Regions from separate parts of the Polaromonas potterensis genome, predicted to be linked through region 2. Evidence: riboswitches for the same ligand, from Rfam matches in the RefSeq annotation. Region 2 holds a riboswitch; the other holds the start of a gene.
What was found. A riboswitch is a leader RNA that binds a small molecule or an ion and turns the genes downstream of it on or off. The one in region 2 is predicted to bind glycine.

Region 1: another riboswitch for glycine. It lies ahead of gcvT (glycine cleavage system aminomethyltransferase GcvT); the one in region 2 lies ahead of R6254_RS08365 (D-amino acid dehydrogenase).

The regions. Positions count from the first base shown of each region.
Region 1 is NZ_JAWQLX010000011.1:41,682-57,011, reverse strand. It holds gene R6254_RS18390 (sulfite exporter TauE/SafE family protein) at 1-4, opposite strand, end outside; gene gcvP (aminomethyl-transferring glycine dehydrogenase) at 23-2,920, opposite strand; gene gcvH (glycine cleavage system protein GcvH) at 3,037-3,405, opposite strand; gene gcvT (glycine cleavage system aminomethyltransferase GcvT) at 3,446-4,672, opposite strand; glycine riboswitch at 4,715-4,816, opposite strand; glycine riboswitch at 4,839-4,940, opposite strand; gene R6254_RS18370 (TRAP transporter large permease) at 5,114-6,391, opposite strand; gene R6254_RS18365 (TRAP transporter small permease) at 6,456-6,950, opposite strand; gene R6254_RS18360 (TRAP transporter substrate-binding protein) at 7,030-8,001, opposite strand; gene denD (D-erythronate dehydrogenase) at 8,069-9,079, opposite strand; gene R6254_RS18350 (TAXI family TRAP transporter solute-binding subunit) at 9,140-10,438, opposite strand; gene R6254_RS18345 (TAXI family TRAP transporter solute-binding subunit) at 10,435-11,742, opposite strand; gene R6254_RS18340 (electron transfer flavoprotein-ubiquinone oxidoreductase) at 11,876-13,561, opposite strand; gene R6254_RS18335 (SDR family oxidoreductase) at 13,676-14,458, shown strand; gene R6254_RS18330 (DMT family transporter) at 14,543-15,330, shown strand, end outside.
Region 2 is NZ_JAWQLX010000003.1:478,160-493,489, reverse strand. It holds gene purU (formyltetrahydrofolate deformylase) at 1-282, opposite strand, end outside; gene aptA (omega-aminotransferase AptA) at 394-1,734, shown strand; gene R6254_RS08415 (ChaN family lipoprotein) at 1,845-2,651, opposite strand; gene R6254_RS08410 (AbrB family transcriptional regulator) at 2,726-3,790, shown strand; gene R6254_RS08405 (BTH_I0359 family protein) at 3,806-4,087, opposite strand; gene R6254_RS08400 (DUF3108 domain-containing protein) at 4,258-5,301, opposite strand; gene R6254_RS08395 (IclR family transcriptional regulator) at 5,298-6,179, opposite strand; gene R6254_RS08390 (fumarylacetoacetate hydrolase family protein) at 6,314-7,330, shown strand; gene R6254_RS08385 (VOC family protein) at 7,354-7,767, opposite strand; gene R6254_RS08380 (enoyl-CoA hydratase/isomerase family protein) at 7,847-8,671, shown strand; gene R6254_RS08375 (PhaM family polyhydroxyalkanoate granule multifunctional regulatory protein) at 8,922-9,755, shown strand; gene R6254_RS08370 (FIST signal transduction protein) at 9,774-11,054, shown strand; gene R6254_RS08365 (D-amino acid dehydrogenase) at 11,015-12,370, opposite strand; glycine riboswitch at 12,582-12,670, opposite strand; gene R6254_RS08360 (helix-turn-helix domain-containing protein) at 12,708-13,439, opposite strand; gene R6254_RS08355 (MFS transporter) at 13,702-15,330, shown strand, end outside.

The DNA of each region.
Region 1 (15,330 bases), on a different contig from region 2:
CCATGCGTCAACCGGGGCCGGATCAGGACACGTAGTCGCTGATGGGCACGCAGCTGCAGAACAGGTTGCGGTCGCCGTAGACGTTGTCCACGCGACCCACCGGCGGCCAGTACTTGGCGTGCTGGGTGGTGCTGAGGATGGCTGCGCCCACGTCGCGGGTGTAGGCATGCTTCCACTCGCCCTTGAGCAGGCTCAGGGCCGTGTGTGGCGCGGCTTTGAGCGGGTTGTCGTCCTGTGGCCACTCGCCTTTTTCGATACGGCGGATTTCCTCGCGGATGGCGATCATCGCGCTGATAAAACGCTCCAGCTCGTCCAGCGTTTCGCTTTCGGTGGGCTCGACCATCAAGGTGCCGGCGACCGGGAAGCTCAAGGTTGGGGCATGAAAGCCGTAGTCGATCAGGCGTTTGGCCACGTCTTCGGCGGTGACGCCGCTGGTTTCCTTGAGCGGCCGCAGGTCCAGGATACATTCGTGCGCGACATGGCCGTTGGCGCTGGCGTACAAGGTCGGGTAATGGTCTTTCAGGCGGGCGCTGATGTAGTTGGCGCTCAGGATGGCGACTTCGGTCGCCTGCTGCAGGCCTTCGGGGCCCATCATGCGGCAATACATCCAGCTGATGGGTAGCACCGCGGCATTGCCCAGGGGCGCTGCGGAGATGGCACCGACACCGTTGACCGGCAAGCCAGCCGTGGCATGGCCGGGCAAATAAGGCACGAGGTCGGCCACCACACACACGGGACCGACACCGGGACCGCCGCCGCCGTGGGGGATGCAGAAGGTCTTGTGCAAATTGAGGTGGCTGACATCGCCGCCGAATTCACCGGGGGCGGCCACGCCGACCAGGGCGTTCATGTTGGCGCCGTCGACGTAAACGCGTCCACCATGTGAATGCACCAGTTGGCACAACTCTTTGACCTGGGTCTCAAACACGCCGTGTGTGCTGGGGTAGGTGATCATCACGCAGGCCAGATTGGCGCTGTGTTGTTCACACTTGGCTTGCAGGTCGGCCATGTCCACATTGCCTTGCGCATCGCAGGCCGTGACCACGACGGTCAAACCGGCCATGTGGGCGCTGGCTGGGTTGGTGCCGTGCGCGGACGACGGGATCAAGCAGATATTGCGGTGGCCCTGGCCGTTGGCCTCCAGCCAGGCCTTGATGACCAGCAGGCCGGCGTATTCACCCTGTGAGCCGGCGTTGGGCTGCAGGCTGATGCCGGCGTAACCCGTGGCCTGGCACAACCAGTCGCGCAACTGCTTGTCGAGTTCGGCGTAACCCTGCAACTGTTCAGCGGGAGCAAAGGGGTGGATGTTGGCAAACTCGGGCCAGGTGATGGGAATCATCTCGCTGGTGGCGTTGAGCTTCATGGTGCAACTGCCCAGCGGGATCATGGTGCGGTCCAGCGCCAGGTCCTTGTCGCTGAGCATGCGGATGTAACGCAGCATGCCGGTTTCGGAGTGGTGCGTGTTGAACACCGGGTGGGTGAGGAAGGCGCTGCTGCGGCGCAGGTCTTCGGGGATCAGGGAGGTGATGCCTTTTTCGAAGCTGCTCACCACCGGCAGGGTCTGGCCGGGCTGGGCAAAAAAGGACCAGAGCAGCTCGATGTCCTTGCGGCTGGTGGTTTCGTCCAGCGACACGCCCAGGTGATTATTCAAGCGAAATCGCAGGTTGGCCCCCGATTGGCGGGCGCGATCAGCTATTAAATTAGTAGCGTCTCCGGTCTTGATCGTGACCGAATCAAAGGCGCCGGTGTTGGTGATCTCGTAACCCAGCTCCTTGAGACCCTGGACGAAAATCGCGGTGTAGGCGGCTACACGTTCGGCGATACGTTGAAGGCCTTGCGGGCCGTGGTAGACCGCATACATGCTGGCCATCACCGCAGGCAAGACCTGGGCGGTGCAGATGTTGGAGGTGGCTTTTTCGCGGCGAATATGTTGCTCGCGGGTTTGCAGCGCCAGGCGGTAGGTCGGGTTGCCGTGGCTGTCGACACTGACACCGACCAGGCGGCCGGGCAGTGAGCGTTTGAACTCGTCGCGGCAGGCCAGGTAAGCCGCGTGCGGGCCGCCGTTGCCCATGGGCATGCCAAAACGCTGGGTGGTGCCCAGCACGATGTCGGCGTCCCATTCGCCAGGCGGTGTGAGCAGGGTCAGTGCCAGCAGGTCGGCGGCCACACACAGGGCGGCGCCATCGGCATGGGCATGGCCCGCCAGCGGCCGCAGGTCATGGATGCTGCCGGTGGTGGCCGGGTACTGCGCCAGCACGCCAAAGTAGTTGCCCTCGGCCATCATCATGGGCAGGGTGCTGGAGGCGGTGCTGACCTTGACCTCAATGCCCAGCGGTTTGGCGCGGGTCTGGATCACTTCAATCGTCTGCGGGTGGCAGTCGCCCGCCACCAGGAAGACATTGCTTTTGCTTTTGACGCTGCGTTTGGCCAGGGTCATGGCTTCGGCGGCGGCGGTGGCTTCGTCGAGCATGGACGCGTTGGCAATCGGCATGCCGGTCAGGTCGCAGACCATAGTCTGGAAGTTGACCAGCGCCTCCATGCGGCCCTGCGAAATTTCGGCCTGGTAAGGCGTGTAAGCGGTGTACCAGGCGGGGTTTTCCAGCACGTTGCGCAGAATCACGCCAGGTGTATAGGTGCCGTAATAACCCTGGCCGATAAAGTTTTTGAAGACCTGGTTTTTGGCGGCAATCGCCTTGAGCTGCTTGAGCGCGGCGGCCTCGGTCACCGGCGCCGGAATCGCCATGACGCTTTGGCGCGCGATGGAGCGCGGCACAATCCCGTCGATCAACTCGCGGCGCGAGCTGGAGCCCACCACCTTGAGCATATGGACTTCGTCCTCCGCTTCGATGCCGATGTGGCGGGCGATAAACTCAGCAGGATTTTCAAGCTCGCCCAGCGGCTTGGCGGTTGACATCAACATGGGGATTCTTTCCATTGAATGGGACGGGGGCAATTTTTCGACGGGTCGCCCCTAGAAAAATTAGCCCCCTCGGGGGGCAGCGTAGTACGCGAAGCGACAAGCGTGGGGGCGGATATTTATGCGTCTTTGGCAAACGCAGCGTAAGCCGCTTCGTCCAGCAGCGCGTCCAGCTGCTTGGCATCCGACAGCTTGACCTTGAAGAACCAGCCGGCACCCAGCGGGTCGCTGTTGGCCAGCGAGGGGTCGTCGCGCAAGGCTTCGTTGACTTCGGTGATGTCGCCGCTGATCGGCATGTAGACATCGGCAGCGGCCTTGACCGACTCCACCACGCCGGCAATGGCTTTTTGCGCAAACGTGCTGCCGACGGCAGGCAGGTCTACAAACACCACGTCACCCAATGCGTCTTGCGCATGGACGGTGATGCCGACGGTGGCGATGTCGCCGGTCACGCTGAGCCATTCGTGGTCTTCGGTGTACTTGATCATGGTTTTCTCCATTCATTAATGTTGTTAGATGCGGCTGGAATCAGCCGCGGAAATAGCGGTTGGGAACAAAAGGCATGGCCGCCACTTCCATGGCGACGGCTTTGCCGCGCACGATGGCGTTGACACGTGTGCCCAGCGTGGTGTACGCGGGCGCCACATAAGCCATGGCGATCGGCTGGTCGATTGTCGGCCCCAGCAGGCCGCTGCTGACTTCACCAATGTGCTGGCCGTCGGTATTTTGCAACTCGGTGTGTTCACGCACCGGCACACGTTCCAGCGCGATCAGGCCGACCCGTTTGCGTGTCAGACTCGCGGGGTTTGCCAGTTGCGCCAGTACTTTGTCTGCGCCCGGGAAACCACCGGCGCGTGCACCGCCGCTGCGCCGCACTTTCTGGATCGCCCAGTTCAGGCCGGCTTCCACCGGCGTGGTGCTGGTGTCGAGGTCGTTGCCGTACAGGCACAAGCCGGCTTCCAGGCGCAGTGAGTTGCGCGCGCCCAGACCGGCAGGTTTGACTTCGGGTTGGGCGAGCAGGGCTCTGGCCAGTGTTTCGGCCTGCGCCGCCGGTACCGAGATTTCAAAACCGTCTTCGCCGGTGTAGCCGCTGCGCGTGAGGAAACAGTCGCACCCCGCGATCTTGAAATGACCGCCGGTCATGAAGACGAGTTTTTCAACACCGGGGGCGAGGCGGGCCAGTGCGGTGACGGCCTGCGGGCCCTGCAGTGCCAGCAGCGCCAGGTCGGGCAGGGGGATGACCTCGCAGCGGCTGCCGATCTTGGCCTGGATATGTGCAATGTCGCCGACCTTGCAGGCGCCGTTGACGATGATGAAAATGTCGCCCCCACGGTCGCCCACTGCGTGTGGCTCCCTGCCCCCCAGGGGGGCTCTCGCGTCTTGGGGCGGCCCGGCGACGCTCGGATCGCCGCTGTTCGCGTAGTCGCGGTTGAAAAACATCAGGTCGTCAATGATGCCGCCCTCGTCATTGAGCAAGAGGCCGTAACGCTGCTTGCCGACCGCCAGATCGAGCACATCGACCGGCATCAAGGTCTCCAGCGCGGCGGCCGCGTCCGGTCCGACCAGGCGCAACTGGCCCATGTGCGACACATCAAACAGGCTGGCGGCGGTACGGGTGTGGTGGTGCTCGGCCATCAGGCCGGCCGGGTATTGCACCGGCATGGCGTAAGCGGCGAACGGCACCAGGCGTGCGCCAAGTTCTACATGCAGCGCATGCAGCGGTGTTTTCAGCAGAGTGGAATCGGTAGCGGACATAGGCGTTCTCCGGGGCAAAGCGTTATCCATGAAAAATCATGGGCTGCCCCTGCTGTCCGCTTTACCTGAGAGATTCACCTGGCGATACAGGTTTGCTCCTTCGGTGGGATGCCTTGAAGGCAGCCTCTCTCCAGTAGGGAACGTTGTCCGGAAAATACATGCCAAACAACGGTTGCCAGTCCTTTTGCCTGAGCGTTCAGCACACCATAAAGGGGATGCATGCGCCTTCGGCGGTTTTCATGTGAAAACTCTCTCCTGACCGGGTAAGTGTAGCCCAAGCCTTGGGTGCGTACACCTCTGGACAGGCGCAGGAGGAACGGAATACTGCGACCGTTGGGTCCGTATCATCAAGTAGGGCGCGGGTCCGGCTTAGCCGGCCCGCAGGCGCAGCTGCCCCCTCGGGGGGCAGGGAGCTACACGCAGTGAGCGACCGTGGGGGCGCTATTTGGAATAGACCAGATCGCGCAAGGTCAGCGAGAGTGCCGGGAAGTAGGTGATCACCATGAGACAGCCGAGGATCACGAGCACAAACGGAATCAGGTGGGTGACGATGCGGTCCAGTGAAATACGCGCCACCGTGCAGGCCGCAAACAGGTTCACCCCGAACGGCGGCGTGATCATGCCCAGTGCGAGGTTGACCACCATCACCATGCCGAAATGCACCGGGTCAATACCGAAATGCATGGCCACCGGCGCCAGGATGGGCGCCAGCACAATGATGGCGGCGCTGGTTTCGATGAACATGCCGATGATGAACAGGGCGGCGTTTACCCCGAGCAGGAACAGCGCTGGCGACTGCAGCACTTCTTGCAGCCAGCGGCCTATGGCGTCGGGCACACCGGCGCGGGTGATCAGAAAGGCAAACAGGCCCGCGTTGGCAATGATGAACATGATCACGGCACTGGAAATCACGGATTTGCGCAAGACCTGCACCAGGTTCGGCAGGCTGATCTCGCGGTAAATCACCACGCCGACAACCAGCGCGTAAAACACGGCCACGGCCGCCGCTTCGGTTGGTGTGAAGATGCCGCCGTAAATGCCGCCCAGAATGATGACAGGCATCAACAAGGCCCAGCCGGCCTGCCAGGTGGCTTTGCCAAAACTCAGGCGGCCGTCGCCGTCGTTTTTGCCCCAGCCTTTGAGCTTGCAATACACGTAGACAAAGGCCATCAGGGCCACGCTGATAAAAATGCCCGGGCCAACACCGGCGATGAACAACTCGCCGATCGAGACTTCAGCGCTGACACCGTACAGAATCATGGGAATGGACGGCGGAATGATCACACCCAGTTCGGCGCTGGTCGCCTGCAGGGCGGCGGCGTAGCTGGTCGGGTAGCCGTGTTTGATCAGCGCGGGGATCAGGATGGCACCGACGGCAAAGGTGGTGGCCACCGAGGAGCCCGAGACCGCCGCAAAAATCATACAGGTCAACACGCAGGTCATGGGCAGGCCGCCCTGAACGCCGCCGACGATACTTTTGGCAAACTCCACCAGCCGGCGCGAAATGCCGCCGGTTTCCATCAGGTTGCCGGCCAGGATAAAAAACGGAATGGCGGCCAGCGGGAATTTGTTGATCGCGGAGAACATTTCCTTCACCGAGATCAGCATGTTGGCGTTGCTGGCCTGGATGCCAAAAACGGCCGCCAGGCCGATGGAGACAGCCACGGAAATGGTCAGTGCGAAACACACGATCATGGTGGTCAACATGACAGCGGTCATTGTGCGATTCCCTTGAAAAATACGGCGCCAGATATGGGGCGATTTGCGTTGTTTGTAGCGTGGCTCATGTGGCGGTTTCCAGTTCCTGGCGCTGGGGATCAATCAGGTTGCCGATGATGCCGATGACGCAGAACAGGCCACCGACCGGCATGGCCACATAACCCCAGAACATCGAGATGGACTCCAGCCCGGCCATGGACTGCACACGGCCGCGCAGGGAATAGTCCCAGCCCCACCAGATGATGACGGCGATCAGGGTCAGCGCGGCCAGACAGACCAGCCAGTCCAGCACACGTTTGATCTTGGGCGGGCTCCAGCGGTACAACACATCCACGCTGACCATGGCGCCTTGGCGGAAGGCGGCGGGGATGCCGAGAAACACCATCCAGATCAGGCTCAGACGGATCAGGATTTCGGTCCACTCGGCCGGCTGCTCCAGCACAAACCGCGTGATGATCTGGAACATGCCCAGCGTCGATGCGATCGCCAGCATGACGCACGCACCGACCATGGCCAGACCGGTGCTCCAGCGCTCGAACCTTAAAAAAGCCTGCTTCATGATGTCTCGCCCGATTGAGAATAAAAACGCCCGCCAGTCCAATGACTGCGGGCGCAGATAGCTATCAAAACCGTAGCGTTTATTTGACGCTGCGGATCTTGTCGATGTTGGCCTTGCCAAACTGCTTTTCAAACTCGGCATTGACCGGCGCCAGGGCGGCGACGAACTTGGCTTTGTCCAGGGTGTCGATCACGGTCATGCCTTTGGCGCGCAAGTCGGCCACACCTTTGGCATCGTCCTCGTCAACGCGGGCTCGATTGACCTTGGCGCCTTCTTTGGCGGCATCGAGGAAGGCCTGTTTGTCGGCCGCGCTGAGTTTGTCAAACGAGGCTTTGTTCATCACAAAAATGCAGGGTGAATAAACGTGGCCGGTCAGCGACAGGTGTTTTTGCACCTGGTCAAACTTGGCCGAGATGATGACTGACAACGGGTTTTCCTGGCCATCCACCGTGCCTTGTTGCAAGGCGGTGAACACCTCCGGGAAAGCCATGGGGGTGGTGATGATGCCAAACCCCTTGTAGGCGGCAATATGCACCGGGTTTTCCATGGTACGCATCTTCAAGCCTTTGAGATCGCCGGGCTCTTTCACGTCACGCTTGCTGTTGGTCATGTGGCGAAAACCATTTTCGGCCCAGGCCAGCGCCTTGAAACCCTTGGCGTCGAACTTGGTCAACATCTCCTGGCCGATGGGGCCGTCCAGCACGGCACGTGCATGGGCCTTGTCGCGAAACAGGAATGGCACGTCGAGGATTTTGGTTTCAGGCACAAAGTTGGGGATGGGGCCGGTCGAGCTGAAAGCCAGCTCCTGGGTGCCCAGTTGCACCGCCTCAATCGACTCACGTTCGCCGCCCAGGGCGCCGTTGTAAAAGGTCTGGACCTTGTAGCGGCCGCCGGTGCGTTTTTCCACTTCCTTGGCAAAGGTATCAATCGCCACGCCTTGATGCGAGTTCTGTGCCGTCGAGATACTGATTCTCATGGTGGTCTGCGCCGTGGCGCTGGCCACAAAACCGATGGCGATGGACAGGCCGATGATGAGTTTGCTGAGTTTCATGGAGTCTCCGGGAGGATGAGGAAAACCGGCCGCAGCGTGGACCAGACCGTAAGTGCACTTTGCATTATTACTGTTGCTGGGGCCGGCTGGTGTCGGGGTTTTCGCCTAAGTACTCCGCAATGATGGCGTCGAAATTGGCATCCGGCAGCAGGCCCAACTGACGCGCACGGGCGGCATCGATGTGGGCCGGCCAACTGGTGACGATGTTGGCAATTGCCGCGTCGGGCGTCCAGTCGATCAGGGCCGTGACCGCTGGGCCGGCCACGCGTTCCAGCGCGGCGGCCATCTCGCCTGCGGTGGTTTTCAGCGCCGGCAGGTTGATGGCCGTGCGTGCGCCCCAGTCGGCATCACTGGCTTCGGCCGCGCGAATCAGGCCACGAATGGTGCGGCTGGGAGATGACAGGGCCACGGGTGTTTCCGGTGGCACCGGACATGCAGCACGAATACCTGCCAGCGGCTCGCGGATCATCCCGCTCAAAAAGCTGGAGGCTGCGCCATTGGGTTTGCCGGGCCGCACGCTGACGGTCATCAGGCGCACATTGCGGCCGCGGATAAACCCTTTGCGCGCATAGTCGGCCACCAGTTGTTCGCCAATAAATTTCTGGATGCCGTAGCTGTTTTGCGGCGTCGGCAAGGTGGTGTCGGTGATCACCGCGGGCAGCGGCTGCTCGGGCGAGTTGCCGAACACCGCCAGTGAACTCGCAAAAACCACGGTGGGCGCACGCTTCAGTTGGCGGCAGGCTTGCAGCAGCGCGCGTGTGGCGTCGATGTTGCTGCGCATGCCGAGGTCGAAGTCGGCTTCGCACTCACCGCTGACCGCTGCGGCCAGATGAAAAACCAGGTCCGTGCCGTCGGCGATGACGGGCGACGATGCGAGCAGGGCATTCAAATCCCCTTCCAGGACTTGTACCCGGCTGTCGGCCAGCAGATCGGCTGGCGGCGCTGCGCGATCAACCAGGGTGAGGCGACGGATGGTCTGGGCCGCGCCGCCGGCCAAGGCGAGTGAGTTTTTCTGGAGCAGTGCGCGGGCCAGGCGTACGCCCAGAAATCCGGCGCCGCCGGTGATGACAATGTTCATGCTTTTTAAACTTTCACGATGTAGGAACGGGGGCCGTGGCGTGCGCGGTTGATGCAAAGTCTAGCGTGCCCGGAGTTTCAGCAACTTTTCCCTGGCCGCGGCCAGGTGTTCGCGCAAGGTGTACCAGCGCTCGGAATATTCGGCCGGCAAATCTAGCTGGGTGACCTGTTTTTCGATGTGGTCGAGTTTTGCGAGCAGCCGGCGCAGTGCGATCGGGTTGTTGCTGGCCGTGCTCTCCATCTCGGTTTCAAGAAACTTCAGCTCGCCGTAAAAATTTTGCATCGCGGCACTGATGCGCCAGTCAAACAGGCGCGGAATCCAGGCCAGGACCAAGAAGGTCAACGCCAGCACGGGAAGCAGGGCGTACAGGATCAATTCTGCCCCTTGTGCCAGGCCGTAGGGCAGCAACAGCTCCAGCCAGGGACGGCTGCCCAGGCTGTAGGCACGGGCTTCTGGAGACAGCGGGAAGTCGCTGCCTCTAAAGCTGGGGAATTGCCCGTGGCGCTGCAAAAAGCTGGGAAATTGATGGATTTCAAGCGCGGCATCCAGCAGCGCTCGCTGCAAGGCCGGGTGCATGTCGGGCCGCACCAGAAGATGGGTTTGCAAACCCATCAGGATCAGGTCGCGTGTTGGCACGTCGCCGCGCAGTTCTATCGCACCTTGCGGCAGCAGGATGGACTGCAACCGGGGATCTTGCGCCGCCAGGGCGCCGGCACGTTCCACACCTAACAAATGAACCGTGTTTTTCTGGTGTAGCAACTGGATGGCTTGCGCATTGTCCCCGGCCGCCTCAAAAAGAATATCGATTTTTCCGTCCAACAGCGCATTGGCTGCATCTAGCCCTGAGGCGCTGGAAAATTGCACGTCGGTGTCGCGCAACCCGGCATGGGCCAGCAAGGCCTTGGCCGCGCTGAAGGACGAGGTGTTGCTGGCGCCGGCGGCCACCTTGAGACCCTTGGCTTGTGACAGTGACGTGAGCCCTGGAAGGTTGGTGAAAATCCAGACCGGCTCCTGGCCGACCACCGCCAGGGCCTGCACAGGCACACCGGTGCTGGCGTAGAGGCCATGCGCAAAACCGATGTCGGCCACATCGCCGCGTGTGAGCAAACGCTCCAGCGAGCCTTTTTGCCGGTCGGAATAAACAATCTCGACGGCGAGCCCGAGGCGCTCCAGCTGTTCGGCATAACGCTGGGCCAGTTGGGCGTAGCTGCCTTGCGGCGAGCCCCCGGCGATCACGGCCTTGGCCGGCGGCAACGTTTTCCAGACCGTGGCCGACCACCACACCACGGCCAGGGCCAGCAGCAACACCGGCAGGTAAAACAGCCCCCAGCGCCGGCGGTAGAGCAGCAAAAGTTTCATCGGCCGCGCATCCGGTACAACCTTTGCCGGACAAACTCGATGTGCTGGTGCAAGGTGTAGCAGCGCGCGATCAAATCTTTGGGCGTGGCAAAAGCCAGCAAGGTTTTGTCGATGCTGTTCAGGCGCAGCAGGAACTTGCTCAATTCCAGGCCCGTTGGCTTCGACTGCGACAAATCGTTTTCAATAAACTTCAGCTCGCCATACCAGCGGTTCACGCGGCTTTCGAGCAACCAGCGCAGATAGGCCGGAATCAGGCGCATCAGGCCCAGCGCCAGCAAGGCCAGAGGCAGGCCGATCAGCAGCAATCGCTCTGCCAACTGGGCCCACCAGAAGGGCAGCAGACCTTCCAGCAGCGGCAAGCCGTGGGCCAATGTGGGTCTGGCCTGTTCGGAGATCGGGAAGTCGATGCGCCGCAGTGCGGGAAAGTCGCCAGTCCTGTGGAACAGGCCGTTGCCGGCATGCACTTCAGTGGCCACGGCCACGGCCAGCCGCTGCAGGGCCGGATGCAGGTCTTCGCGCGCCACCAGGCTGGTCAAGGTGGTCAGCAGCGTGTGGTCACGGGGCGGCAGCCGGGTGTCCAAGGTGCCTTGTGCCAGCAGGCGTGACTCCAGGTAGGGATTGCGTTCGGTGATGGCCGAGGTTTTTTTCAGGTTGGCGATGCGGATCCCCGGCACACTGAGCATGTTTTGCAAGGCGGCGGACTCGGGTGCGGCCACCATCAAGGCCGCATCAATCGTGCCTTGTCGCATGGCCTGAACCGCGGCGTTGCCGCTCAGGGCCGACAGTGTCAGGTCGCTGTCGCTCATCCGGGCTTGCTCAAGCAGTTTGAGTGCGACCCGGCGGTGGCCGCTGCCTTCCGGCCCTATCGCCAGGCGCAGGCCTTGCAACTGGCTGAGCGACTCAATCTCCCGGTTCTTGGCGAAAATCCACACCGGTTCGACATCGACATTGGCCAAGGTCTGCACGCGGCTGCGGTCCCGGCCTTCGAAGGATGTGCCCAGGTAGCCAAAGCCGCCCTGGATAAACGCCAGGTCGCTGACGGCATCGGGACGCCGCAGACGCTCCAGGTTTTGCTGCGAGCCGGCGGAGCTTTGTATGTCCAGGGTGACGCCGTGTTGTGCAAACTTTTCGGCGTAACGTTGCGCGTGGAGGTAATAGGCGCCGTCGGTGGCCGCCGTGGTGATGCTTATCCGATCGGGCGGCATGGGCCAGACCTGAACCCACAGGTAGGCGGCTGCCGCAAGCGCCGCCAGAACGACAGGCAAGCGAATCAGCAGCCATTTACGTTGATACAGCTTTGCCATGCGCACAGGGGTTTCCTGTTGAGTCTGGCGACCGTTATAGCGCAAAGCCTGCCTGCACGGCGGGAAAAATCAAGCGATGCAGGGAAAACGCGAACCCGCCGGCAGCACTTGCCGCCGGCGGGTTCGCGATGACTTACATCCCGCTGTAGTTCGGGCCGCCGCCGCCTTCGGGCGTGACCCAGACGATGTTCTGGGTCGGGTCCTTGATGTCGCAGGTCTTGCAATGCACACAGTTCTGGGCGTTGATCTGCAGGCGATCGCTGTTGTCTTCGTTCTTCACAAACTCATAGACGCCGGCCGGACAGTAACGGCTTTCGGGACCCGCGTATTTCGCCAGATTGATGTTGACCGGCACGCTCGCGTCTTTCAGCGTCAGGTGTGCCGGCTGCTGCTCTTCGTGGTTGGTGTTGGAGACGAACACCGAGCTGAGGCGGTCAAAGGTGATCTTGTTGTCGGGCTTGGGATAGACGATGGGCGTGCACTCAGCCGCGGGCTTGAGCATGGCGTGGTCCGGCTGGGTGCGGTGAATGGTCCACGGCGGGCTCTTGATGCCCAACTTGGGCAGCAGCCACTGCTCGATGCCGGTCATGAAGGAGCCCATGTAGACCCCCTTCTTGAACCAGGCCTTGAAGTTGCGCGACTGGTTCAACTCCTGCGCCAGCCAGCTTTTGGCATAAGCCTCGGGGTAGGCGCTGAGTTCGTCGTGCTGGCGGCCAGCGGTCACCGCGGCGTAAGCGGCGTCTGCGGCCAGCATGCCGGTCTTGATGGCGGCGTGGCTGCCCTTGATGCGGCTGGCGTTGAGGTAGCCGGCTTCACAGCCCACCAGGGCGCCGCCGGGGAACACGGTTTTGGGCAGGCTCAGGGCACCACCCGCCGTGATGGCGCGTGCGCCGTAACTGATGCGTTTGCCGCCTTCCAGGTATTTTTTGATGCTGGGGTGGGTTTTCCAGCGCTGCATTTCTTCAAACGGGCTGAGGTAGGGGTTGCTGTAGTCCAGCCCGGTCACAAAACCCAGCGTGACCTTGTTGTCTTCCAGGTGGTACATAAAGCCGCCGCCATAGGTCTGGCTGTCCATGGGCCAGCCGGCGGTGTGTACGACCAGGCCGGGTTTGTGTTTGGTCGGGTCGATTTCCCAGAGTTCTTTCACGCCCAGTGCATAAGCTTGCGGGTCCTTGCCTTCGTCGAGTTTGAACTTGGCAATCAGCTGGCGACCCAGGTGGCCGCGTGCGCCTTCGGCAAACACCGTGTATTTGCCATGCAACTCCATGCCGAGCTGGAAGTTCTCGGTCGGCTCGCCATCTTTGCCAACACCGAGGTTGCCGGTGGCCACACCTTTGACGGAGCCGTCGTCGTTGTAAAGCACTTCGGCCGCGGCAAAGCCGGGGAAAATTTCAACGCCAAGATTCTCGGCCTGCTGCGCCAGCCAGCGAACCACATTGCCCAGGCTGATGACGTAATTGCCTTCGTTGTGAAAGCAGTCGGGCACCAGGAAGTTGGGCGTTTTGGTCGCGCCGGTTTCGCTGAGGAATAACACTTCGTCGCTGGTGACCGGCTGGTTCAGCGGGGCGCCCAGTTCTTTCCAGTTGGGGAGCAGTTCGGTGATGGCGCGTGGGTCCATCACGGCGCCGGACAGGATATGTGCGCCGGGCTCCGAGCCTTTTTCCAGCACCACCACCGAGATCTCCGTGCCTTTTTCAGCGGCCAGTTGTTTCAGGCGAATGGCGCTGGCCAGTCCGCCAGGGCCGCCGCCGACCACGACCACGTCGTATTCCATGGCTTCGCGGGGGCCGAACTGGGCCAGTATCTCTTGGTTGTTCATAGTGGGGCTCGCTGATAATGAATTGCGGAACGATTGCCGGTGTGGCGGCTGATTTTATTCTGCTAATGTACGCAGGAAAAAACGGCCGCCCATTTTTACCAACAGGAGTCTGTTATGGCCTACAGCATGGATTTGGCGGGGCGCGTCGCGCTGGTGACAGGCGCTTCCGGCGGCCTGGGTGCGCAGTTTGCGAAAACACTGAGCCGTGCCGGTGCCGCGGTGGTGCTGGCCAGCCGCAGGCTGGACAGGCTCAAGGACTTGCGCGCGCAGATCGAGGCCGAAGGTGGCCACGCCCATGTGGTTTTGCTGGATGTGACGGACACCCTAAGCATCAAGGCTGCTGTTGCGCATGCCGAAACCGAGGTCGGGCCCATCGACATCCTGGTCAACAACTCGGGTGTCAGCACCACCCAGCGGATTCAGGAAGTGGACGAAGAAGACTACGATTTCATTTTCAACACCAATGTCAAGGGTGTTTTTTTTGTGGCGCAAGAGGTCGGTAAACGCATGCTGGCGCGCGCACGCGGCACAGCGCCCGGCACGTTTGCCGGTGGCCGCATCATCAACATCGCTTCGATGGCCGGCCTGCGGGTGTTGCCGCAAATCGGCGTGTATTGCATGAGCAAGGCCGCCGTGGTGCAGATGACCAAGGCCATGGCGCTGGAGTGGGGCCGGTTTGGCATCAACGTCAACGCGATTTGCCCGGGATATATCGACACCGAAATCAACCACCACCACTGGGACACCGAGCAGGGGCAAAAGCTGGTGCAGATGCTGCCGCGCAAACGTGTGGGCAAACCCGAGGACCTGGACGCTTTGCTGGTGATGTTGGCCAGCGGCCAGAGCCATTTCATCAACGGTGCGGTCATTGCTGCTGATGACGGCTTCGGCGTCTGAAGATATGGCCCTCACGCTTGCCGCTTCGCGCACTTCGCAGCCCTCCACAAGGGCTGTTTCAGCTTGGCGTGTGGCGGTCATGAGGTGCTGACGGGTATTCTGGCCGGCCTGGCGGCGGGGGCCTTGTGGGGCCTGGTGTTTGTGGCGCCGCGCATGGTCACGGGTTATTCGTCGGTGGATTTGACGGCGGGGCGGTATGTCGCCTATGGACTGTTGGCCGCGGCGGTCATGTTGCTGAGCCGGCTGGCCGGTAAACGCCGGTCCCGCCTGCCCACGGCGCGCCAGGCGCTGACGGCCTTGGGCATGAGTGTGCTGGGCTTTAGCGGTTACTACCTGCTGCTGGCGATGGCCATCCGCGACGCGGGCACCGAAGTGCCCAGCCTGGTCATAGGCACCATTCCGGTCTGGATCATGCTGCTGGGCAAACCGCGGCATTTGCGTTGGGGCGCGTTATTGCCGGGTTTGGGGCTGACGCTGGCCGGGCTGCTGCTCATGATGGGCGCCACGCACAGCGGTGCAGCGGATGGCGGCGGGCATTACTGGCGCGGCATGGCACTGGTCACCGTCTCCATGCTGAGCTGGACGGCGTTTGCCATTCTCAACTCGGCCTGGCTCAAGCGCCACCCCGACGTCAACGCCACCGACTGGGCCAATTGGCTGGGGGTGGCCACCGGCCTGGGCGCCCTGGTCATGTGGCTGGCGGCGGGCTCTGACGTCCACACGCTGGTCGCGCAGGATGACAGCGCGGCCTTTGTTCTGCTCTGCATGGCCACGGGTTTTGGCTCGGCCTGGCTGGCCACCATCTTGTGGACCATCGCCAGCCAGCGGCTCAGCGCCAGCTTGTGCGGGCAGCTGATCGTCAGCGAAACCAT
Region 2 (15,330 bases):
CATGGGTTGTGCGGCCTGGTTCAGGCTCCAACGCATGTCGAACTGGGTGCCCAACGCGCCGAGTTGTTCTTTCAGCGCCTCGAAAGGCAGTTGCGCGCAGGAAAAACTGACCCGCATGAAAAACAGACCGGTGGCGTCCGCGGCGGGATCGTCGCGTTTGTCGTCGCTGAACTGCGCCGCTTCCAGGATGTTGCCACCCCGCTCAAACAAAAAGCCGGAAACCGCATGAACAATGCCCGGTCGATCCGGGCAGGACAGGTTGAGGATATAAGTAGGGCTCATGGGCAGAATTGTCGCAGGTGGCGGTAAGCCACAGATTGTCGCCAAGAATGCCAGAATGTGCCGTGACGCTCTAAAAACGGCTAGTCCTTACTTGAAGCAGGAGATTTTCGAATGGCTTATCAAGATTTGAACATGGACCATCAGTGGTTGCCCTTCACGCCGAATCGCAGCTTCAAGAAGGACCCGCGTGTTTTTGTGGCGGCCGACGGCATGTATTTCACCACCCATGACGGCAAGCAGGTGCTCGACGGCATCTCCAGCCTCTGGTGTGTGGGCGCGGGCCACAACCGCAAGCCGATCAACGAGGCCATCAAAAAACAACTCGACACCCTGGACTACGCGACCGCCTTCCAGGCGAGCAACGACCAGGCCTTCAAGGCCGCCGAAATGATTGCCGCCATGGCGCCTGGCGATTTGAACCAGGTGCTGTTTTGCAACTCCGGCTCGGAAGCGGCCGACACCTCGCTGAAAGTGGCGCTGGCCTACCACCGTGCCCGCGGCGAAGGCCATCGCAACGTGTTTATCGGCCGTGAGAAGGGTTATCACGGCGTCGGTTTTGGCGGCATGAGTGTGGGCGGCATTCCGTCCAACCGCAAAGTCTACGGCTCGGCCTTTTTGCCGCGGGTGGACCACCTGCGTTTTATCCACGACCCGGTGAAACACGCTTATATCCACGGCGCCGAGCCGGTGTGGGAGGAAGACCTGCTGCTGGAGCTGGAACAGCGCATCTTGCCGTTACACGACCCCAGCAACATTGCGGCCGTGATTGTCGAGCCGGTGGCCGGCAGCGCCGGCTGGTATTTGCCGCCCCAGGGTTACCTCAAACGTCTGCGCGAGATCTGCGACAAACACGGTATCCTGCTGATTTTTGACGAGGTGATCACCGGTTTTGGCCGTATGGGCTGCAACTTCGCGGCGGATTATTACGGCGTGGTACCGGACATGTTGAACTTCGCCAAATGTGTGACCAACGGCGTGATTCCGCTGGGCGGCGTGATCTGCACCGACCGCATTTACAACACCATGATGGAGGCCAACGCGGGCAGCCCCGAACACGCGATCGAGTTTTTCCACGGCTACACCTACTCGGGCCACCCGGTGGCCTGTGCGGCGGCCATGGCCACGCTGACACTTTTCAAGGAAGAAAAGTTGTTTGAACGCGCCGGGCAGATGGGGGTTGTGCTGGGCGACGCCCTGCACAGCGGTTTCAAGGGCCTGCCGAATGTGATTGGCATCCGCAGCCTGGGCCTGGCCGGTGCGGTCGAGCTGGCGCCACTGGCCGGCGCCCCGGGAAAACGCGCTTACGACATCTTCATGGATTGTTTCAAACACGGCGTGCTGGTACGCCCGGCGGCCGACAACATCGTGATTTGCCCGCCCTATATCGTCGAGCGCGAACAGATTGATCACCTCGTGAATGTGGTCGCGGATTCAATCAAGAAGAACGCCTGAGCTGGCCCCGTAGATTCCAGCAGGGGCCGCGGAACCGGCTTCGCCGGGCCGCAGGCGCAGCGGCCCCCTCGGGGGGCAGCGCAGTACACGCAGTGACAAGCGTGGGGGCTCTATTTTTTTAGGCTCCCGCAATAGTCCTTGACCGGCAGGGCCGGCGTGTTCCACACCACGTCGAATGCGCCGGTGTCGGCAGCAGTCTCCGGCCCGGCCCTCAGCAACACGGCTTGGATCTTTAATTCTGGCGGCAGGTGTTGTGGCACACCCAACACGCGGTTGACGTGGCCGCTGCCGGCCAACAAAACCACCACCTTGCCGGGCAAGACCGCCTTCTCCACGGTGCGCGCCATGTGCATGTCACGCGCGACCTGAATCCGTGTCATGGGTGAAATCCTGTCCTCTGGCAACAGGCTGCAATGGCCCAGGCGTATCAGTTGCTGCTGCGCCTTCAGGGCCGGACCAGGCAGTTGCTGGTCCAGCCGGTTGTCGGCCATGGCGTCGCGCATCTGCGCGGCCGGCAGGTTGGCGCCCAGCACCGGTACACCGGCCCGAACGGCCGTCATCACCGCCGGACCATACGCGGCCCAGGGCCAGCTTTTGTTGTTCCAGCCCAGTACGTCCTGCACTTGTTGTTCGCTGCTGTTGGCGGGCAGTCCAGCCGTGCCTCGGCCGGCCTCGGCCATCTCCAGCGCCACGGCACTTAACTGGCCGCGCGCCGCCAGGTGGGCGACGACCTGCTGGTGGATCTGCTGGTGCGCTGATGCATCGTGCTGCTCGCCGAGCAGGATCACCTCGGTCGGCAACAAGGCATCGGTGCGGGCCGTGAGGGGTGGGGGCAGCGTGCTGCAGGCCGTCAGCAGCACGAACAGCAGGGGGGCGGCCCAGCGCTTGCCGGGTGGGGAGTGCTTCAAATCAATCATGGGGCAGGACCAAGGCGATACTGGAGCCTCATTAGACCCTGTTCCCTCTTACCTTCTTTGTTGTTTTGTTGCCGATGCCTGTCAAGCCTGTGCCCGTTGTGTTGACCCTGTTGCTGGCGCTGGCCGGCGCCGGATTGTGTGTTTTTCTCCGCACCCCGCTGCCCTGGATGATTGGCCCGTTGCTGGCCACCGCCATCGCCTCCATGGCCGGCGCACGCACGGCCAGTTGGCGGCCGCTGGGCAACAGCGGGCAGTGGGTGATCGCCATCGCCTTAGGCCTGTATTTCACGCCTCAGGTGACGGCGCTGGTCGGCAGCCTGTGGTGGGCGATTGGGCTGGCGATTGTCTGGGCCTTGGGCCTGGGCTGGGTCTTTGGTGTCTGGCTGCACCGCGTCAATGCGCCGTACATGGGCGATGTGGCGGCACCGGCGATGCGGGCCACCAGTTATTTTGCAGGTGCGATTGGCGGCGCCTCCGAGATGACCTTGCTGGCCGAACGTGCCCATGCACGCACCGATTTGGTCGCGGCCTCCCACGGCCTGCGTTTGTTGCTGGTCACGGTGACCGTGCCGTTTGCCATGCAATACAGCGGGTTACACGGCCTGGACCTGCACCCGCCGCTACTGCGTACGGTGAGCTGGACCGGGTTTGCCGGGCTGGTGCTGGCCACCGGCCTGGGCGCCTGGCTGATGCAGCGGCTGGGGCGGGCCAATCCCTGGTTCATGGGCCCTTTGCTGGTGTGTATGGGCCTGACCATGGCCAGCATTCATCTGTCGGGCATTCCGCAGTGGTTGACCAATGCCGCGCAACTTTTGATCGCCACGGGGCTGGGTGTGCGTTTTACAAAGGCTTTTTTGCATGCGGCGCCGCGCTGGCTGGTGTCGGTGCTGCTGGGCACGGTCGGCATGATTGTCTTGTGTTGCGGCTTTGCCTGGCTGCTGGCCTGGTGCACCGGCTTGCCGCTGGCTACGCTGATTTTGGGCACCTCGCCCGGCGGTATCGCCGAAATGGCGATCACCGCCAAGGTCTTGCAACTGGGGGTGCCGGTGGTGACGGCGTTTCAGGTGTGCCGGCTGGTGGCTGTGTTGATCCTGGTGGCACCACTGTACCGCTGGTTGTACCCGACCCTGCGGGACTAGCTGCTCGTTGCTGCCTCAGTGCAGCGAGATGGGGGTGTGTGCCAGCTCGGCGTAACCTTCGAGCGTGTCTTCGATTTCTTCCTGGGTAGGCGTGTTTTGCTGCCAGGCCGTGACCCGCTGCTGGAACATTTCTGCCCAGGAGCCATCGAGGTAAACCTCTTTGCCCGAGCGTTTGTCCACAATTTCAAAGCCGTTGCGGGCCAGTTGCGGAACGGTGGGCTTGGGCGCGGATTCTTCGGGCGCATTGGCGTGAATCTGCACCACCACAAAAGAGTCGGAGTCGTAGAGCATTTGCATAGATGTTTTGTCCTTGTCCATCAGATAACAACGACTGAGCCCAATTCAAGGGGGACAAGGAAAACGTGAGATGCAAAAATAATCACTGAAAAGGGGTTTGCACAGGTCTGTGCTTCTCGCCAGCCGCTACGCTGGGCTATCCCCGCAAGCGGGGCCCCTCGCTACGCGTCTTAGGGCTGCTCCGCGACCCGCAACTGCTGGTCGATAAAGTCGCCGTTGTGCTGGGTGATGCGGCTGCGCACCGGCAGCCAGGCCAGGGACGGTGCGAGCCAGACTTCGACAGTCTGGTCGTAGTCGCGCTGGGGCTTGCGAGTGAGTTTGACGGCGGTCATTTCCCCGGCGGGCAGCTTGAGTGTTTCTTCGGCCTGTACCTCAAAGGTCCAGGTATCGGCATTGGTCGGGCCCACCGTGTACAGCGACACGCTGCTGCCGGCGGGGTAGCTGCGCGGGTCGCCGGCCAGCAGGCTGGCCAGCTGCACAAACACACTGACGCGATCTTGCGCGCCCTTGGCCCAGGGCGCGTCGGGGGTGTTGGCGCTGAAGCTGATCTTGCCCTGGTCGGGGGCAAAATGCGCCGCGCGTTCGCTGCGCGACTTGTCCAGGAAACGCGTGGGCGCCAGGCCGTCGGCCGTGATGCGGCCGCTGCTGCTCATGGAGCGTGAACCCAGAAACAAGGCACTGACCAGCATCCTGGCCTCGTAAGTCTGGCCGTCCTGCAGCCAGTCCAATTCGGCCGAGGCGTTGTAGTCCATGTTTTTGGCGCGGCCGGTCATGGTGTATTTGAGGCGCACCGAGCCGGGGATGGTCAGCGCGGTGGCCACGGCCATGGGCTCGGCGGTTGCGGGTGGCGCGGGCGTCGGCTCTGCGGCGGCCACGGTAGCGGCTTCGGACGCCGCCTGTGTGTTGCCGGGATCCGGCGTCGCTATGGATTCAGTAGCTGCTTGCGTATATGTATCAATGGCTGGGGCCTTGTTTGGTTGTGATTTGGGGGCGCTGCGGCGAGCGATGGGTGGGCGCATCGGCGCGGCGGCGGCCACAACGGGCGCCGGCTTGATGTCAATCGTGCGGGTGATGAAGGGGCGCTGGTTTTTGCCCGGGTCGGCGGCCATGCCCCATTGCGATGGCGCGGCTTGCAGGATCAGGACATGGACCAGCACCACAATGGCTGTCAGCACGATCAGGCGGCGCGGCGGCAGCGCCGTACCGGTGTTCATGGGGCGGCGTAGCCCAGGTCGCTGCTGAGCTGGCGCGCCGCCTGCACCAGCGGCTTGGCCACGGCGCCGTCCCAGGCGGTATCGAAGGTGGCGACCGAGCCCATGGACACGATGCCCAGGGCGAGGTGGCCGTCGGCGTCAAACACCGGGGCGCAAAAGCCGGCCACACCCGGCAGCAAGGTGTCGACCACGCGGGCCAGGCCGCGGCGCCGCACCTCGTCCAGCAGGGCGGTGACTTCGGTCATGGTGGTGGGCACATCCTTGCGCGCCAGTTTGTGCGTGCGGGCCAACTCGTCCTTGAGCAGGGGGGACAAACGGTCCTGCAGGTGGTGGCTGTTTTTCGTGTGGCTGTCGCCGCGCTGGCCCGGCGGCAGGGCCATGAACGCCGAAAAACACAGGCCGGTGGCCGAAGACAGCAGGGGCATCACATCGCCCAGGCGCAAATTGACGGTCACGGCCTGCGGCGACTCTTCCCAATGCACGATGGTTGGACCCTGGTTGCCCCACACGGCCAGCGCCAGGGTCTGGCCGATCTGCTCCATCAGCGGCCCCATGCGCTGGCGCGCCAGTTTCACGCTGTCCAGCCGCGACAGCGAGGCCAGGCCCAGCTTCAGGGCAGCCGGGCCCAGGTCATACCGCGTGGTGCCCGCGTCTTGGGTCACCAGCTCCAGGCGCTGGAAACTGACCAGGTAGCGGTGGGCCTTGGCCGCGCTCATGCCGGCCGCCGAGGCCAGGTCGCGCAACATCAGCGGCCCGGGCGAGGCGCCCAAGACCTGCAGCAAACTGAAGCCGACTTCCACCGACTGGATGCCGGCGCGCTGGGCGGGCGAGCTGTCAGGCGGGGAGTCGTCTTCTGGAGATGTTTTGCGCTCTGTCATGGAATTCGACTAAAATTTAAAATTACATTTAGGTAAACTGATTTCACTTATCGTAACTCCAGTGCGGGGTCGCGGCCAGTCGGCGCAATGTGTGGTCAGCCTGATCCATCCGCCCTCTAACCAGAAAGAAACTGATGAAACTCGCGACATACAAAGACGGTTCACGTGACGGCCAACTGGTGGTTGTCTCGCGCGACCTGACGACGGCTCATTATGCGACGGGCATTGCGAGCAAATTGCAGCAGGTGCTGGACGACTGGAACTTCCTGGCGCCGCAATTGCAAGACCTGTCCGACACCCTGAACAACGGCAAGGCCCGCCACGCCTTTCCTTTTGACCCGGCGCAATGTATGGCGCCGCTGCCACGTGCCTACCAGTGGGCCGACGGTTCGGCCTACATCAATCACGTGGAGCTGGTGCGCAAAGCGCGTGACTCCGAGGTGCCCAGCAGCTTCTACAGCGACCCGCTGATGTACCAGGGCGGCAGCGACGACTTCATTGGCCCCTGTGACGACGTGGTCTGCCCCAGCGAGGACTACGGCATCGACTTTGAAGCCGAGGTGGCGGTCATCACTGGCGACGTGTCCATGAGCAGCACACCGGCACAGGCGCTGGAAGGCATACGCCTGGTGATGCTGGCCAACGACGTGAGCCTGCGCAACCTGATCCCCGGCGAGCTGGCCAAGGGTTTCGGCTTTTTCCAGAGCAAGCCGGCCACGGCCTTCAGCCCGGTCGCCGTGACGCTGGACGAACTCGGCGCGGCCTGGGACAAGGGCCGTCTCAACCTGACCATGCAAAGCACCTGGAACGGCCGCAAGGTCGGCATGTGTGACGCCGGCCCCGAGATGACGTTTCACTTCGGCCAGCTGATCGCCCATATCTGCAAAACCCGCAATGTGCGTGCCGGCTCCATCGTCGGCTCCGGCACGGTCAGCAACAAGGGCGTTGAGGTCAAGGGCAAGACCGAATGGCCCAAGGGTTACAGCTGTATCGCCGAAAAACGCGCGATCGAAACCATCCAGGACGGCAAACCTTCCACAGCCTTCATGAAATACGGCGACACCATACGGATTGAAATGAAGGGCCTGGATGGCGGGCCGCTGTTTGGCGCGATTAATCAGCAGATCGTGGAAGCCGTCCCGGCCGAATAAAACAGGCCAGCGGGGCCGGGGCTTCAGGCGGCGTAGACCGCCGCTAGATCCCGAAAGCCCTTGATCTCCAGCGGGTTGCCAAAGGGGTCGCAGAAAAACATGGTCCACTGCTCGCCCGGCTGGCCTTCAAAACGCACTTGCGGTGCGAACAGGAAGTCGGTCTTGGCGGCCAGCAGGCGCTCGGCCATGGCCTGCCAGTCCGGCAGCGCCAGGACCAGCCCGAAATGCGGCATGGGCACCAGGATGTCGCCGACATGGCCGGTGCGTTCGGTTTTGAAGGGCTGGCCCAGGTGCAGGGACAGCTGGTGGCCCATGAAGTCGAAATCGACCCAGGTGTCCGTGCTGCGTCCCTCGGTGCAACCCAGCACATCGCCGTAAAAACGGCGGGCTTGGTCCAGGTCGGTGACGTTGAAGGCAAAGTGAAACAGGCTTTTCATGCCTCAAGCTTATCAAAGGTCAGCCCGGCAGGGCGATCCCTGATTCCCGCGCGTGCCTGGCCGGGGCATGATGGCCGGCATGAACCCCGACTACAACACTTACACCACCCTTGCCATCACCCGCCGCGGTTCCTTGATGAACGGCCTGGGCTGCGTGCTCGATATCCAGATGAAAGCCGCCAACGGCAAGCTGCCGACCGCCGGCCATGACGGCCACCGCGAACTGGCCCAAATCTGGCGCGACGTGGGCAGCGACGACTCGGTGCGTTGCGCGGTCTTGCGCGGCGAAGGCCTGGGGTTTTCCGGCGGCGGCGACCTGGCCCTGGTGCAGGACATGGCCGACGACTTTGCCACCCGCACCCGGGTCTGGAAGGAAGCGCGCGACCTGGTCTACAACGTGATCAACTGCGACAAGCCGATTGTCAGCGCCCTGCACGGTCCGGCGGTAGGTGCCGGGCTGGTGGCCGGCTTGCTGGCGGACATTTCGATCGCCGCCAAAAGCGCGAAGATTGTGGACGGCCACACGCGCCTGGGTGTGGCCGCCGGTGACCACGCCGCCATCGTCTGGCCGCTGCTGTGTGGCATGGCCAAGGCCAAGTATTACCTGATGCTTTGCGAGCCCATCAGCGGCGAAGAGGCCGAACGGATTGGCCTGGTCTCGCTGGCGGTGAATGACGAGGATCTGCTGCCCAAGGCCTACGAGGTGGCGGACCGCCTGGCCAAGGGCTCGCAAAGCGCCATCAGCTGGACCAAATACGCGCTGAACAACTGGCTGCGCCAGGCCGGGCCGGCGTTTGACGCTTCGCTGGCGCTGGAGTTCATGGGCTTTGCCGGGCCGGATGTGCGCGAAGGTGTGGCCAGCCTGCGCGAGCGCCGTCCGCCCAGTTATGGTCCGAAAGTCTGACTGGTCGCTCCTAAATAAGTAGCTGCTTGCGCCCGTCATATAAGGGTTGCAGGCATTATTTCCTTATAAGCAAGCGCCGTTGGGCTGGCCGTGTTATGAGCGACGGGCTGCCTGCACGCCCGGTGTTGCCTTTGCAAAAACGGGTTGACGTGTTGCTCCGACCCTGCACAATGAGGCCAAGCGTGCGACGCGCCTGAGTTCAGCGCTCGTTCACTGTTGAGGCCGCCTTTTATACCTACCAGGAGACACCATGAGTGACGCAGACAACCCTTCTTTTGCCGGGTTTGGCAAGCTGGTCCCCGGGTTTGATTTTTTGCAAAACCTGGCCAAACAGGCTGCCGGCAGCGCCGCGCAAAACATCCCGCAGCTGCCCAATCTGGGCAACTGGGTCGCGCCCACGCTGAATGTCGAAGAACTGGACAAACGTATCGAAGAACTCAAGGCCGTGCAGTTCTGGCTGGACCAGAACGCCATGGCGCTGAAAGCCACCATCCAGGCGCTGGAAGTGCAGAAGATGACCCTGGCCACGCTCAAGGGCATGAACTTCAACATGGGTGACGTCGCCAATGCCTTCAAGCTCAAGGTCGCCGACACGGTGGCTGGCAGCGTGCAAAAGGTTGCCGACAAAGCCAAGTCCTTCTCGGGCCTGGAGACCCCGGCCCCCGACGCCGAGCCGGGCAAGGCCAAAACCAAAGCTGGCAAAGCCGACGCAGCGGCCCCTGGGGTGGTGGACCCGATGCAGTGGTGGGGCGCGCTGACGCAGCAGTTCCAGAACATCGCGACCACGGCCATGCAGGACGCGGCCAAAAAAACCGCCATGAGCGCCACCAAAAACATGGCCACCGGCCTGGCGAAAGACGCCGTAAAAGGCGCGACCGGCATGGCCAAGGACATGGCCAGAGGCATGGCCGATTCGGCGGGCAAAACCATGGCCCAGGGCGCACGTTCGGCCATGAACACCGCGCTGCGCGGCGCGCAGGCCTGGCCTGCACCGGCTGCGTCCACCACGACCCGAGCCAAAGCCAAACCCAAAACCGCAGCGCGTAAAACCGCGCGCAAGACGGCGCCTAAAACGGCGCGCTGATTTTCCTCTCGGGACTCCATGAAACTTTTCCCCTACGGCCACGCCACCCATCCGCAATGGCGCATGGCGGCTGGTCTCGTGCTGGCCCAGCTGCGTGCCCACATGGCCTTGCCGGCGTATGCGAGTGCGCCCACCTTGGGTTTGCTTTACATCACCGACCACTACGCCGCGCAGGCGCAGGAGATCCTGGATTTTCTGGGCGGCGAGTTGCCCGAGATCACGGACTGGGCCGGCACGGTGGGCATAGGCATCGCGTCCAACAACGTTGAATATTTCGACGAACCGGCGCTGGCGGTGATGTTGTGCGGCCTGCCCAGCGACCAGTACCGCGTCTTTTCCGGTGTCTCGCCTTTGCCGCCGGCCAGCGCCACCCATTTCAAGGCGTATACCGCGCTGGTGCATGCCGACGCCAGCACGCCCGATGTGGCCGAGCTGATAGACGAGATGGCCCAGCGCACCGGCAGTGGTTATGTGTTTGGCGGGCTGGCGTCCAGCCGCAGCAACGCGGTGCAGTTCGCACTCAGCGGCAACGGCAATGTCAAGGGGCAGGGCGCTGCCGGCGGGGTCTTCAGCGGCGGCCTGAGCGGTGTGGCGTTTGCCCAAGGCGCGGCCTTGATGTCGCGTGTGACCCAGGGCTGCCAGCCGATTTCCGGCGAACATGACATCACCGCCTGCGACGCCAATGTGGTCACGGCGCTGGACGGCGAGAGCGCGCTGGACGTGATGCTGGCCGACCTCGGCGTCTCGCTGGACAAGCCGCGTGATGCGCTGGAGAAGGTACGCACCACCCTGGTCGGCCTGCGCAGCGCCGACGCCGCCTTGCAAGACGGCCGCGTGCAGCGGCCCGGCCAGTTTGGCGCCGACGTGGTGGTGCGCCACATCATCGGCCTGGACCCGGCGCGCAGCGGCATCGCGATTGCCGACGTGCCCAGCCTGGGCATGAAGCTGGCTTTTTGCGAACGCAACGCCGAGGCGGCGCGCGCCGACCTGGTGCGTGTCTGTGCCGAAATCCGCGAAGAGCTGGAGCCCGAAGAAGTCAGCCTCGACGTCGCCAGCGCCCTCAGCGGTTTACACGCCGACGCAGCGCCGCACCCGGCCCGGCGTATCGCCGGCGCGATATATGTCAGTTGCTCGGGGCGTGGCGGACCACACTTCGGTGCGTCCAGCGCCGAGCTGCAGATTGTGCGGCGTGCGCTGGGCGATGTGCCGCTGGTGGGTTTTTTTGCCGGCGGCGAGATTGCCCGCCACCAGCTTTATGGTTACACCGGCGTCTTGACGGTGTTCACCACGGGCGCCTGAGAACGGCCAGCAGCCCCCGGCGAGCGTTTGGGCACAGCGCCCTGGAACGCAAAATCAAGCTCGGGCCTGCGGCCGCTCACGATATCGGCCAGCGCCTTGCCCGAACCGCAGGCGTGTGTCCAGCCCAGGGTGCCGTGGCCGGTATTCAGGAACAGGTTGCTGATGCGACTCTGGCCAATCAAGGGCACATTGCTTGGCGTGGCCGGACGCAGGCCGCTCCAGAATTGCGCGCGGTTCACATCGGCTGCGCCGGGGAAAAGTTGCTGCACGCGCCGCACAATCGCCTGGCAGCGGGCCGCATTGAGCTGGCGGTCGTAGCCGTTGAACTCGGCGGTGCCGGCAATACGCAGCCGGTCTTCGGCCTCACCGTCGCTGCCCGGCGTGGTGTAGCGGCTGAACACCAGCTTGAACTCGTCGTCGGTCAATGACACCTGGTAAGCGCGTGTGGGTTCTATCACCGGCAAGGTGACCGAATAACCCTTGGCCGGATAAATCGGTAACTTCAGGCCCAGGGGCTCGGCCAGCGCCGCGCTGAAACTGCCGGCCGCCAGCACATAACTGTCGGCGGTCAGTTGCAGGTAGCGGCCTTGTGGATCGGTGGCCTCCACCGCGGTGATCTGGTTACCGGTCTTGAGCAGGCGCGTGATGTGGTGGCCCATCAAAAAGCGCACGCCACGCGCCTCGCAGAGTTTGGCCAGGGCTAACGTGAATTTGCGGGCGTCGCCCGATTCGTCCTCGGCGGTGTAGGTGGCGCCTGCGAGTTGGCCGCGCAGGGTGGCCAGCGCGGGCTCTATCGCCACCGCTTCGTCGGCCGAGATCACCCGGCGCTCACAGCCCAGCTCGCGCATCTGGCGCGAAGGCTCCAGCGCGCCTTCGAACTCCTGCTGCGAGGTGTAGAAATGCAAAATGCCTTGCGTGCGCTGGTCGTAGTCTATGCCGGTGTCTCGCCGCAGCTGCTGCAGCATGTCCCGGCTGTAGCTGCCGAGCTGGACGATCTGGCGGATGTTGTGGCGCGTGCGGGCAGGTGTGCATTCGCGCAGGAATTGCAGGCCCCAGGCCCATTGCCGGGTATCGGCCCGCAAGCGGAACAGCAGCGGTGCATCTTCCTTGCCCAGCCATTTGAGCACCTTGAACGGGGCGCTGGGGTTGGCCCAGGGTTCGGCGTGGCTGACCGAAATTTGCCCGCCGTTGGCGTGGCTGGTTTCCGCCGCCGGCGAGGTTTGCCGGTCAATGACGGTGACCTCATGGCCGAGTTGGGACAAATACCAGGCCGAGCTGACGCCGAGCAGGCCGCTGCCGAGAACAATAACGCGCATATTGAGAACCTTTTAGACAGTGGGTCCAAGCAGAATGGGCGTATCTAGCTATCAAATGGATAGCGTGTTGACGCCGACAACGGGTGTCGTTCTGTTGGTTGCCGCTCCCCCTGTCCTTGGTACCTGAGAGATTCACGCCGCAGCGGGCGCTGCGGGTTTGCTCCTTCGGTGCGATGCATCAAGGTGATGCAAAGGCTCTCCAGACGGCTATTTTCAGCATGCAGTACGGGACCTGAGCGTGTATGGGAGTTTGCGCCTTCGGTGGGACGCCTGGGGCGTCCACTCTCCTGCATGAGAGCCCGATTCTCACCGAAGCCGGGCCGGCTTGTCAAAATGTTTAACGCCGCAAGGCCGTAAATGCCTCGAACTCCCAGCTGCGCATGGCCAGCAGCAAGGTGTAGCCTTCGCGGTCCTTGTCGGCCAGTTTCTGGTCGGCCTGGTGTTGCTGCGCAAAGTCCTGTGCCACGCGTTGCATACGTTCCAGAAACGAAGGTGCCAGGCCGCGGCTGATGGCGCCGTGCACCAGCAGCAGACCTTCACCGCTGCCGTCGAAGCCGCCGGAAAAATAGTCCAGCAAGGCGTTGTCGCGAAAATAATCCATCACCGGGCCATGCGGCCGCCAGCGAAAAGTTTTGGCGAGTTTGAGCCGGTAACGGTTCAGGGCCTTGAGTTCGATGATGCCGATGCGGTCGAGTTGCGCGAAATATTTGATGCATTCCGTCTCTGTAAGGCGGTAGCTGCCCGTGATCTGCTCCAACGTCCATTGCGACAACACACAAATGGCGGTCAGCAGCAGCTTCTTGTCGGCCACCACGGCTTTTTCCTGCGCTTCGGTGAGTTCCGCCAGCAAGGGTTGGCTATCGGCCACCCGCCGCGCAAGATCAGCAAAGTCCAGTTTCAGGGCGCGGCAAATCGCGTCCACACGCGACAGCGGCATGTCACCCCGGGACAACATCCGTTTGACGCTGGACTCGGCCATGCCGAGTGCGCGCGCCAGATCGGCATACGTCATCTGGGCGGATTTGAGCTCCTTTTTCAAGGCAGTCACCAGGTCAGCGCTTGTGCTCATCAGAACTCCTTGGTATCGATGGTCGATACTTTAAGTCCTCTGACGTGGTCTTGTATCGATAACGAAGTGCAGAGGGCGTTGGTGAGAGCAGACTGCGCCCACACCTTGAAAGGGCTGCGCATGACATTGATCTTCGAAAAACCAAGGATCCAGGGAACCGGAAAAATCAGGGCAGAATCCGGGGCACTGACCTGCCAACCGGGCAGGCCATCCAGGCAGCCGCAAGAGCTTGCCGCGCAAGCACTGAAAAGAGGAGTCCGTCATGAGTGTTGATCCCGCCGCACCGGTGCCCCCCCCGTCTGCCAACGAACACCCGAACCAGTTCGCGCTGCTCAAGCAGCGCCGTTTTGCCCCGTTTTTCTGGACCCAGTTTTCCGGCGCCGCCAACGACAACCTGTTCAAGTTCGCTTTCACCGTGATGGTGACCTACCAGTTGCAAGTCAGCTGGCTGCCGCCCGCGATGGCGGGGCTGGTGATCGGTGCGCTGTTCATCCTGCCCTTTCTGCTGTTTTCGGCCACCAGCGGGCAACTGGCCGACAAGTACGAAAAACGCACGTTGATTGTTTTTGTGAAGCGCTTGGAGATGCTGATCATGGCGCTGGCGGCCTGGGGCTTTTTCAGCGCCGACGTGACTATCCTGCTGGGCTGCACCTTCCTCATGGGCCTGCATTCCACCTTGTTCGGGCCGGTCAAGTTCGCCTATTTGCCGCAACACCTGGGCGAGCGCGAACTCATGGGCGGCAACGGCATGGTGGAGATGGGCACCTTTGTGGCCATTTTGCTGGGCAATGTCGCCGGCGGCCTGATCATCGCCGTGCCCGAAATCGGCGCCCACCATGTGGGTTTCAGCTGTGTCGGCCTGGCCCTGTTGGGCCGTGCGGTCGCGCACTATATTCCGGTGTCACCGGCGACCGATCCGGGGCTCAAGATCAACTGGAACCCGTTCACCGAGACCGTGCGCAATCTCCGGCTCGCCCACGAGAACATCGTGGTTTTCCGCTCCCTGCTGGGCATCAGCTGGATGTGGTTTTTCGGCGCGGTGTTCCTGAGCCAGTTCCCGAGTTTTGCCAAGGAAGTGTTGCATGGCAACGAGCAGGTCGCGTCCTTGTTGCTGGTGGTGTTTTCCATTGGTATCGGCACCGGCTCGCTGCTGTGCGAAATGCTGAGCCGTCGCCACGTGGAAGTCGGCCTGGTGCCGCTGGGGGCCATTGGCATGAGTGTGTTTGCGGTGGACCTGTATTTTGCGTCGCGCGGCCTGCCGCCCGCAGCCACGGCGCTGAGCCTGACGGAATTTCTCGCCGCGTCGGCGCATTGGCGCGTGCTCGCCGACCTGACCTTGTTGTCGCTGTTCGCCGGTCTGTACAGCGTGCCCATGTACGCGCTGATCCAGCTGCGTGCACAAGCCACGCACCGTGCCCGCATCATCGCGGCCAACAATATTCTCAACGCGCTGTTCATGATCGCCAGCTCGGTGATCGCGGGAGTGTTGCTGCAACTTGGCATGACGATCCCGCAGATATTTTTGCTGGTTGGCCTGGCCAATGCCGTGGTGGCCTTGTACATCTTCCTGCTGGTGCCTGAATACCTGCTGCGGTTTATCGCCTTGTTCGCCTCGCGTTGTGTCTACCGCTTCAAGGTCCGGGGCGAGGACAACATCCCCGTCCAGGGGCCGGCCGTGTTGACCTGCAACCACGTGAGTTTTGTCGACCCGGTGTTGTTGATGGCCGCCAGCCCCCGGCCGATTTATTTTTTGATGGACCACCGCATTTTCAAAATGCCGGTGCTGGGCTGGTTGTTCCGGCTGGCCAAGGCGATTCCGGTGGCGCCGCGCGGCGAAGACCCGGCGGCCTATGACGCTGCGTTTGAAGCGGCGGCCCAGGTGTTGCGCAAC